Linked DNA regions of Methylobacillus flagellatus KT. The protein of the gene in region 1 interacts with the protein of each later gene in a pairwise test. Links are inferred from orthologs where the notes say so. Each region holds a gene or a part of one and is shown on either strand. Other genes may lie near its edges.

The links.
Region 2: the proteins of rpe (region 1) and MFLA_RS13290 interact in binary tests that used the Escherichia coli proteins (3 or more experiments, as listed by UniProt). The link is inferred for Methylobacillus flagellatus KT from one-to-one orthologs.
Region 3: the proteins of rpe (region 1) and eno interact in binary tests that used the Escherichia coli proteins (3 or more experiments, as listed by UniProt). The link is inferred for Methylobacillus flagellatus KT from one-to-one orthologs.

The regions. Positions count from the first base shown.
Region 1 is NC_007947.1:2,650,363-2,653,447, forward strand. Bases 159-3,085 are described here. They hold rpe (ribulose-phosphate 3-epimerase), read right to left. Parts: upstream 2,008-3,085; coding sequence 1,309-2,007; downstream 159-1,308. Other genes in these bases: trpE (anthranilate synthase component I), read right to left, coding at 159-1,174; hemA (glutamyl-tRNA reductase), read left to right, coding at 2,306-3,085. Outside these bases: more of trpE, read right to left, coding at 1-158. UniProt on the Escherichia coli protein: Catalyzes the reversible epimerization of D-ribulose 5-phosphate to D-xylulose 5-phosphate.
Region 2 is NC_007947.1:2,811,266-2,814,208, reverse strand. The notes cover bases 147-2,931. They hold MFLA_RS13290 (carbohydrate kinase family protein), read right to left. Parts: upstream 2,115-2,931; coding sequence 1,179-2,114; downstream 147-1,178. Other genes in these bases: MFLA_RS15020 (hypothetical protein), read left to right, coding at 2,567-2,692; MFLA_RS13295 (HAD-IIB family hydrolase), read right to left, coding at 147-1,182. In the rest of the region: more of MFLA_RS13295, read right to left, coding at 1-146. UniProt on the Escherichia coli protein: Catalyzes the ATP-dependent phosphorylation of fructoselysine to fructoselysine 6-phosphate. Functions in a fructoselysine degradation pathway that allows E.coli to grow on fructoselysine or psicoselysine.
Region 3 is NC_007947.1:2,044,878-2,047,945, forward strand. The notes cover bases 159-3,068. They hold eno (phosphopyruvate hydratase), read right to left. Parts: upstream 2,301-3,068; coding sequence 1,017-2,300; downstream 159-1,016. Other genes in these bases: MFLA_RS09745 (sensor domain-containing diguanylate cyclase), read right to left, coding at 159-677; ftsB (cell division protein FtsB), read right to left, coding at 700-1,020; kdsA (3-deoxy-8-phosphooctulonate synthase), read right to left, coding at 2,341-3,068. Also shown: more of MFLA_RS09745, read right to left, coding at 1-158. UniProt on the Escherichia coli protein: Catalyzes the reversible conversion of 2-phosphoglycerate (2-PG) into phosphoenolpyruvate (PEP). It is essential for the degradation of carbohydrates via glycolysis.

The DNA.
Region 1 (3,085 bases):
CCTTGAGCACATCGATCGCGTGCAAACCGGACTTGAGCCTGCCTTCGACATTAGAGACGATATGCATGACGTGCGAATAACGCTCGATCACCATCTTCTCCGTCACCGCCACACTGCCTACCTGCGCAACACGGCCGACATCGTTGCGCCCCAGGTCCATCAACTGCACGTGCTCGGCAATTTCCTTGGGGTCGGCCAGCAGCTCTTCCGCCAAGGCGATATCTTCCTCTCGGGTCTTGCCGCGGGGCCGCGTGCCAGCAATCGGCCGTGAGGTTACCGTCTCATCCTCCAGGCGCACGAGAATTTCCGGGGAAGCACCAACGACATGATGGTCCCCCATGTCGTAATAAAACATGTAGGGCGAGGGGTTGAGGCTGCGCAAGGCACGGTAGAGCGACAACGGCGGCGCTGTGAAAGGCTTGGCCATGCGTTGCGACAGCACCACCTGCATGATGTCACCATCGAAGATGTACTGCTTGGACTTGGCCACTGCTTCCTTGAAGCTCTCCTCACCAAACTCCGACTGCGCCTCGGTGACCGGCATGGCGACGGCATACGGAATATCCACCGGCTGGCGCAGGCGTTGTACCAATGCGTTCAGGCGCTGGATGCCCTGGGTATAGGCATTTCCACTTGCCGGATCGGCATACACGATGAAATACAGCTTGCCTGAGAGATTGTCCACCACGGCAATTTCTTCCGACACCATGAGCAGAACATCAGGCACGCCGAGCGCATCCTGTTTGGCATTACCCGCCAACCGGCGCTCGATATAGCGAATGGTGTCATAGCCGAAATAACCGGCCAAGCCTCCGGTGAAGCGTGGCAAGCCCTGATACGGTGGAATGCGAAACCTGGCCTGGTAGGCCTGGATGAAGTCCAGCGGATTTACATGATTCGTCTGTTCCAGCACCTGATCGCCGTCGAGCACCCTGACCGTCTGGCCTTGCACCTCTATACGGACGCGGGCAGGCAGACCTATGATGGAATAACGACCAAAGCGCTCCCCGCCCTGCACCGATTCGAGCAGGTAGGAATAAGGCTGGTTAGCCAGCTTCAGGTAGAGCGAGAGCGGGGTATCGAGATCGGCAAATGTCTCGACGACCAGAGGAATGCGGTTATAGCCCTGGCTGGCCAGGGCATCAAATTCGTGTTGACTGATGGTTTGCAGCATAAAGACTCCCGAATCCTGATGATTTCCAATTGGGGTGGCACCCATGCATCAGCATGGGCCAAGGCGGCTACTTCAGCGCCACCATCGCCAGCTGCTGCGATAATTCAGGATTCGGGCGTTCATGCGCAGGCTGCCTATACTTTGGCCAACTCAGCACGCAATGCGCCGATGACAGTGTCATAACGGTTGGGATCGGTATCCTTTCCTGCGCCAAACACGGCAGAGCCTGCCACAAAAGTGTCGGCGCCAGCACGGGCGATTTCAGCGATGTTGGATGGATTCACACCACCGTCGATTTCCAGCCAGATTTCGCGGCCGGTCTTCTCCGTGTAGGCATCGATACGGGCACGCGCCTCACGCAACTTGTCCAGCGTGCCGGGAATGAACTTCTGGCCACCGAAGCCTGGGTTCACGGACATCAGCAATACCATGTCGATCTTGTCCATGACGTAGTCCAGGTAGGACAGCGGCGTCGCAGGATTGAACACCAAGCCTGACTTACAGCCGTTGTCACGAATCAGTGACAAACTGCGATCGATATGATCGGAAGCTTCCGGATGAAAAGTAATGATATTGGCACCAGCCTTGGCAAAGTCAGGAATGATGCGGTCAACGGGTTTCACCATCAAATGCACATCAATAATGGCATCCGTGACGGGGCGGATAGCCTCACAAACCAACGGACCAATGGTCAGATTGGGAACATAATGGTTGTCCATCACGTCAAAGTGGACAATATCCGCGCCGGAAGTGATCACATCGGTAATTTCCTGGCCCAGCTTGGCAAAGTTGGCGGAAAGGATACTAGGGGCAATTCTGAATGGTTTAGCCATGATGTCGAGGTTATATAGCGTAAAAAATGGTTATTTTAACTGAAAATGTGTCAACGCACCCGGCCTCAGCAACGCTTATTGCAAAACCCATACTGGAATCAGGTTTATACGCGGCCCAAGATCATGCTATTCCCATAAGCGGCGGGGGATGATAGCCAAATACTTGGGTCCAACAACCAATGGCTTGGTTCAACGCTACCAAATGAGAGTATGATAGCGGCCTGCCGGGCATGCAATACAGTTAGCTTAATTACTTGAAATTGTTGCTCAAGTTGCCGCGATACAGGAAAATTGCAGGATGCACTTATTTACAGTCGGCGTTAATCACACGACCGCACCAGTTTCAATACGTGAGAACGTCGCTTTCCAGAACGAGCATCTCAGTGGCGCCCTGCGCGACTTGAACTCTCACGGCATTCGCGAGGCCGCCATCCTGTCGACCTGCAACCGCACCGAACTCTACTGCAATACCGATGACCCGCAAAAGGCCCTGGAGTGGCTGGCGAACTATCACAGACTTAAGCCGCAAGCCATTGCTCCTTACATGTACACCCTGCCCCAGGAAAATGCCGTCAAACATGCTTTCCGCGTGGCTTCCGGACTCGATTCCATGGTACTGGGAGAGGCCCAGATACTGGGCCAGATGAAGCAGGCAGTCCGCATTGCGGAAAATGCCGGTACCTTGGGCACACTGTTGCATAAACTATTCCAGCGCACCTTCTCCGTCGCCAAGGAAGTGCGTACCAATACCAATATCGGCGCCAACTCGGTCTCGCTGGCGGCGGCCAGCACCCGCCTGGCACAGCGTATCTTCGGCGCCCTGAACAACCAGCATGTGCTGTTCATTGGCGCAGGCGAAATGATTGAACTCTGTGCCGAGCATTTCGCAGCACACCGACCCTTATCACTGACTGTCGCCAACCGTACGCTGGAACGCGGCCAAGAGCTGGCTGCCAGCATTGGTGGCACCAGCATGCTGCTGGCCGATCTACCCGATCGCCTCGCGGAATTCGACATCGTCATCACCTCAACTGCCAGCCAATTGCCCATTGTGGGCCTGGGGATGGTGGAGCGCGCT
Region 2 (2,943 bases), 160 kb from region 1 along the record:
CCCGCTGCGGCAGTTCTGCACGATGTCGCGCGGGCCGCCGTCGTCCGGCGCCACAAAGGGCAGGCCGCTGGCGGCAGCCTCGATCAGCGTGAGGCCGAATGGCTCGGTGAGGGCGGCATTGACGAAAACCCCGCGGCGGCGCGCTGCCAGGCGGTATAGCTCGGGGATGTTGTCCTGCGAGACATGCTTGGGGATAGCAACCTTGCCCCAGAGGTCGTAGCGGTCAATATCCAGCAGCAGTTCCAGCATAACTTGCTGCTGCGACTCCTCCAGCTGGCGGATGTCATCGCGCGCGCCTGCCACGATCAGCAGGTTGGCTTGCTGCTGCAGCTCTGTGCTTTCGCCGAAGGCTGCAATCAGGCCCTTGAGGTTCTTGCGTACCTCAGGGCGGCAAATGGTCAGAATCAGTGGCTTGTCGGGGTTGGAGAAAAAACGGTCGATCTGCGCCTGCAGCTCCGAAGATATCTTGCGGCGGCCAGGGGGGGAAAAGCGCGTGGTGTCGGTACCGGGAGGAATGACGCGGAAACGCTGGTAGTCGAAATGCCGGTACATGCTGTACTGCTCGTCAATCTCCTGCTGCGTGCTGGTGACGATCATGGATGCGTGTTCGAGAATGGATTCTTCTGCGGCAATCCGGCGTTCGAAATTGAACTGGCGCTCGATGCTGGATGCCTTGCGGCCAGCCGCAAGCAGGCGTTGGCGCTTGGGATGGCCGAGGGAGTGCCCTGTGTGCACCTGCGGAATGCCGAGCAGCAGGGACAACTGTCTCCCGACATAGCCGGCGTCAGCATAGTGGGTGTGCAGCAGGTCGGGCAGCCGGCCGCCCTGGCTGCGCAGGAAATGCAGGCACTGATCCACCATCTGGTCGAGGTGCGGCCACAGGGATTCCTTGCGCAGGTAGCGCCTGGGGCCGCAGGGCAGGCGGATGATGCGGGCATTCTGTTCCAGCTGCTCCTCGGGAACACTGTAATCCTTCGACACGTTCTCGTCTTCGATGCGGCGCGTGATCAGGTCGACCTTCTCCACCATCGGATGCTTGCCCAGCGCGCGGGCAAGCTCGACGACGTAAGTAATCTGCCCGCCGGTATCGGCATCGCGGCCCAGCTCCAGGTTCTCGGCACGGATCAGCCCATGCATGCTGATCATCATGATATAGATAGGGCGTTCGTCAGGTGTGCTCATAGTTGCCACTCCTGCTTGTATGGCACATAGAACGCCAGAGAAGACGGCGCGGCTCCGCGTACGCTGCACAGCGCGGCAGCAAACTGGTTGGCGCGCGCCAGGGTCACATCGGCAGGCCAGCCCTTGAGGATGCCGAGGATGAAGGCCGAAGCGAAAGCGTCACCAGCACCTACCGTGTCGACAAAGGTTTGGGGCGGCTCTGCGCCCTCCACGGCTTCCACCTGCCCTGCTGCATTCATCAGCCAGCTCCCCTTGTCGCCTTCTGTTACCAGCAGCAAATCGAGGTTGAAGCGCTTGATCAGTGCGGCGGCATGTTCCTGTGGCGAGCGTCCTGGCAACCGCAACATCTTGACCAGGATGGCGAGCTCCTCATCGTTGAGCTTGACGAGATCGGCGCGCAACAGGGAGCGGCGCACTGTGTGCTTGTCATACCACGGGTCGCGCAGGTTGATATCGAGAAAGCGGGGGCTGGTGCCATAGTTGAGAAAATTATCCAGGGCCAGGCGCGATTCCATGTTGCGCTGGGCCAACGTGCCGAAATACACCAGGTCGGGCTTGGTGGCCATGGTGACCATGTGCGTCACGCCGGCATGAATATAGTCATAGGCCTGCGCAGGCAAAATCTCGAATTGATGCCCGCTGGGGGATAGGTGAACCTTCACCTGTCCGGTTGGATGAACGGGGTCGATCTGCACGCCGCTGGTATCCATGCCCAGGCGCTGCATTTCCTCCAGCAGTTCGCGCCCGAGGTCGTCCTGGCCGACGCGGGTGATCATCACAGGATGCAGGCCAAATGCCTGCAAGTGGCGGGCGACATTGAACGGGGCGCCGCCCAGCACGCTGCCATCGGGGAAGACATCGGCGAGCACCTCGCCGAAGATGGCAACCGCATGGCCGTTGTTTTTCTTGAAGTCACGTTGAGTTAATGCCACTGCTGCTCCTTTATTTATTATGTACAGCGGCTGACAAAGCTCGCCTGCCAGGTTGCATTGCCTTCCTGCCCGTGACGGCTGGCTGGCTAGGTCGCCAAGCTGAGTTTTGTTAGCCGCTTGTGCTGGGCGCAAGGCATGATCGGGCGTGGCAAGCGGTTGGCGTATGGAATGCAGACCACAGCTATCCTGCGCCAGTTGCGAATGCTTCATCGAGTAGCCGCGCAAGGGTCTGACTCTTACTACGATAACTGTCTGTATGGCTTACCAGCGTTGCCTGACCGATGTGTGAACTGGCCCGGGAGTGTTGAGGCATGCTCTTCTCGGACCAGGTGGATGCCTTTGCGCTCATGGTGTTGCTGGTCATGTGCATCAGCTTGGATGGCATTCTTGAGGTGAGGTTCAAAAATTAGTCCTCTTTGTGCCGTTTCCGAAAACATCCATCAGGTAACGCAATGGCTCTTCAAGTCCAGTGGCGGTTTCTCGCCCCGCAATTCGGCCCAGGATTGTTGCGATTATCGGATCGACACGGTATGGCGGGCATGAAGGATGATCTTGCTGGGCTCGGTATCGTGGAATAGGAGTTGGCACTCGCCTAGCGTGCCTCAGGGGATGGGAATGCCAAGCGATCCTACCTTATCCCAGACGCCGACGAATTCGATGTAAGTGATATCCGTTCCCTATGCCCTAGTCGTAGAACACCACCTGCTCTGTGCTGACCGCCTGCGCCATGTGCAGCACGTTTTCCTTTTTTATATTCAACTCAAAATAATAAATATTATGAGGATATGACATTGTGTTGCAGCAGCACGAGCCGAGGTCGGTAAACATT
Region 3 (3,068 bases), 610 kb from region 1 along the record:
TGCTGGTTGATGTTCTGGCCCACCACCTGGTGCTTGCTACCCGATAGACGGATCAGGCCGGACGAATCGACAAAATAGACATCGCGCCTGAAGCGATCCTGATAGTGGCTAATCAGTTTCTGCACCGAATCCACGGTCAGGCCGACGCCAACGGCACCCAGGTATTGGTTGTCGTAATCCAGCACACGGTAGTTGATAAAGATGGTCAAGGCGTCGGCATGCGCCATATCCCGATCCACATTGATCTCATAAGGGACCTGCATATCGCGTACCCGGTAGTACCAGGCATCGCGCTCCTCATTGGGTCGCACCTGTTTCAGCACGCCTTTGCCATAGTAATAGTTGCTCGTGCGCCCCGACACCAGGAAACTGATGAATGCACCATACTGGTCCTGCACCTCCTGCAAGTAACGGCTGATTTTGTCGATATTTTGCTCGCCGTCGAGCATCCAGTCCCGCAGGAAGGTGTCGGATGCCATCTTGGACGATACGAAAATCGGCCGGATGAGGTCCTTCTGGATTTCGGAATAGATGTTGTCGGAGCTGAGGGGCAGCGTGCTGTCGACGATCGCATTGTGGATGGACATTCGCGATACTTGGTAGCTCACTACCGAGGTGGCGATGAAACCGCTTGCCAGGATGGCAATGATAAGGAAAATCAGCTTATGTCTGCTCATGGGAGCCGGCCCGGACTGCAGTTCATTGTGCACCGGTCAGCGCGGCAGGTGGTGAAGCCGGTTGGCCAGGCATCTGGTCTATTACCTGGTAGAAGACTTCGTCCTGCTTGATCATGCCCAGCTCGCTGCGCGCACGCTCCTCGATAGCGGCATTGCCCTGCTTGAGGTCACGCACTTCAGCATCCAGGGTATCGTTGCGCAGCTTCAATTCGGCATTGACGGCCTTCTGCGCAACGATTTTCTGGTTCAGGTCCCACACCCTCAGCCAGCTGCCCTTACCCAGCCACAGCGGATACTGCAGCAAGGCGATCAGGGCGACGAAGATGAGGGTGAGCAGTCTCACTTCAGATTATAAAACGCTTCTTTGCCTGCGTAGCTGGTGGCATCACCAAGCTCTTCCTCGATACGCAGCAGTTGGTTGTACTTGGCGATACGCTCGGAACGCGACAAGGAGCCAGTCTTGATCTGCAAGGCATTGGTCGCAACCGAGATATCCGCAATCGTGGTGTCCTCGGTCTCGCCGGAGCGGTGCGAGATCACGGCGGTATAGCCGGCGCGCTTGGCAGTCTCGATGGTGGTGAAGGTCTCGGTCAGGGTACCGATCTGGTTGACCTTGATGAGCACGGAGTTACCCACGCCCTTCTGGATGCCTTCACGCAGTATCTTGGCATTGGTCACGAACAGATCATCACCCACCAGCTGTACTTTCTTGCCGATGCGGTCGGTCAGCAACTTCCAGCCGTCCCAGTCATGCTCGGACATACCGTCCTCAATGCTGACAATGGGATACTTGTCGACCCAGGTCGCCAGGTAGTCGGCAAACTGTGCTGAAGTCAGCTGCAGGCCTTCGGATTCCAGGTGGTAGAGGCCGTCCTTGTAGAACTCGGAGCTGGCGCAATCCAGGCCCAGCAGGATGTCGCGACCCGGCTCATAGCCGGCTGCGGTGATCGCCTGCAGGATGTACTGGATCGCGGCTTCGTTGGATGGCAGGTCCGGCGCAAAACCGCCTTCATCACCCACGGTAGTCGCCAGGCCTTCGCTGTGCAGGATTTTCTTCAGGGCGTGGAACACTTCAGCGCCTGCGCGCAGGGCTTCGCGGAATGTCGGCAGGCCAGCAGGGATGATCATGAACTCCTGCATATCCACACTGTTTTCAGCATGCGCGCCGCCGTTGATGATATTCATCATCGGTGTAGGCAATTGCATGAAGCCGGAACCACCGAGGTAGCGGTAGAGCGGCAGGCCGGACTCTTCAGCGGCGGCACGGGCGCAGGCCATGGAAACCGCGAGGATCGCATTCGCACCCAGGCGGCTCTTGTTCTCGGTGCCGTCGAGGTCGATCAGGGTCTGGTCGATGAAGCTCTGTTCTTCAACGTCGAGGCCGATGATGGCTTCAGTGATTTCGGTATTGACGTTCTCGACTGCCTGCAACACGCCCTTGCCGAGGTAGCGCGCAGCGTCGCCGTCGCGCAGTTCGACCGCTTCCTTGGTGCCGGTGGAGGCACCGGAAGGCACGGCCGCACGGCCGATCACGCCGGACTCGAGCAGGACATCAACCTCGACAGTGGGGTTACCGCGGGAATCAATGATCTCGCGGGCAATAATATCAACAATGGCACTCATGCTTTATTTCCTCAATGTAGATTTGGATTTTTGTTCCGGCTTACACCGTATGTTCGATGAAGCCGGCTTTTTTCACCACGCGGTCGAGGTCGACCAACACTTCCAGCAATGCCTTCATCTTGGACAAAGGCCAGGCGTTCGGGCCGTCGGACAAGGCCTGGGCAGGATCGGGATGGGTTTCCATGAACACCCCAGCCACGCCGCTGGCAACCGCGGCGCGCGCCAACACAGGCACGAACTCGCGCTGGCCGCCGCTCTTGTCCCCCTGGCCACCAGGCTGCTGGACTGAATGCGTGGCATCGAACACCACCGGGCAATTCGTCTCGCGCATGATGGCGAGTCCACGCATGTCAGAGATTAAAGTATTGTAGCCAAAAGAAGCGCCACGCTCGCACACCATGATGGTATCCGCGCCGCCGTTGGCTTCTTTCGCTTTCTGCACTACCTGCTTCATGTCGCCGGGCGCCAGGAACTGGCCCTTCTTGATATTCACCGGCTTGCCGGACTGGGCGCAGGCGGTGATGAAGTCAGTCTGGCGGCACAGAAAGGCTGGTGTCTGCAATACATCCACGACTGCCGCTACATGTGGCACCTGTGCTTCAGTATGCACGTCGGTGAGAATGGGCACGCCGACCTGTCGGCGCACTTCGTCTAGGATCTTCAACCCCTCGTCCATGCCGAAACCACGGAAAGTCTTGTTGGAACTGCGGTTGGCCTTGTCGTAAGAGGATTTGTAGATGAAGTTGATACCCAGCGCTGTCGTGATTT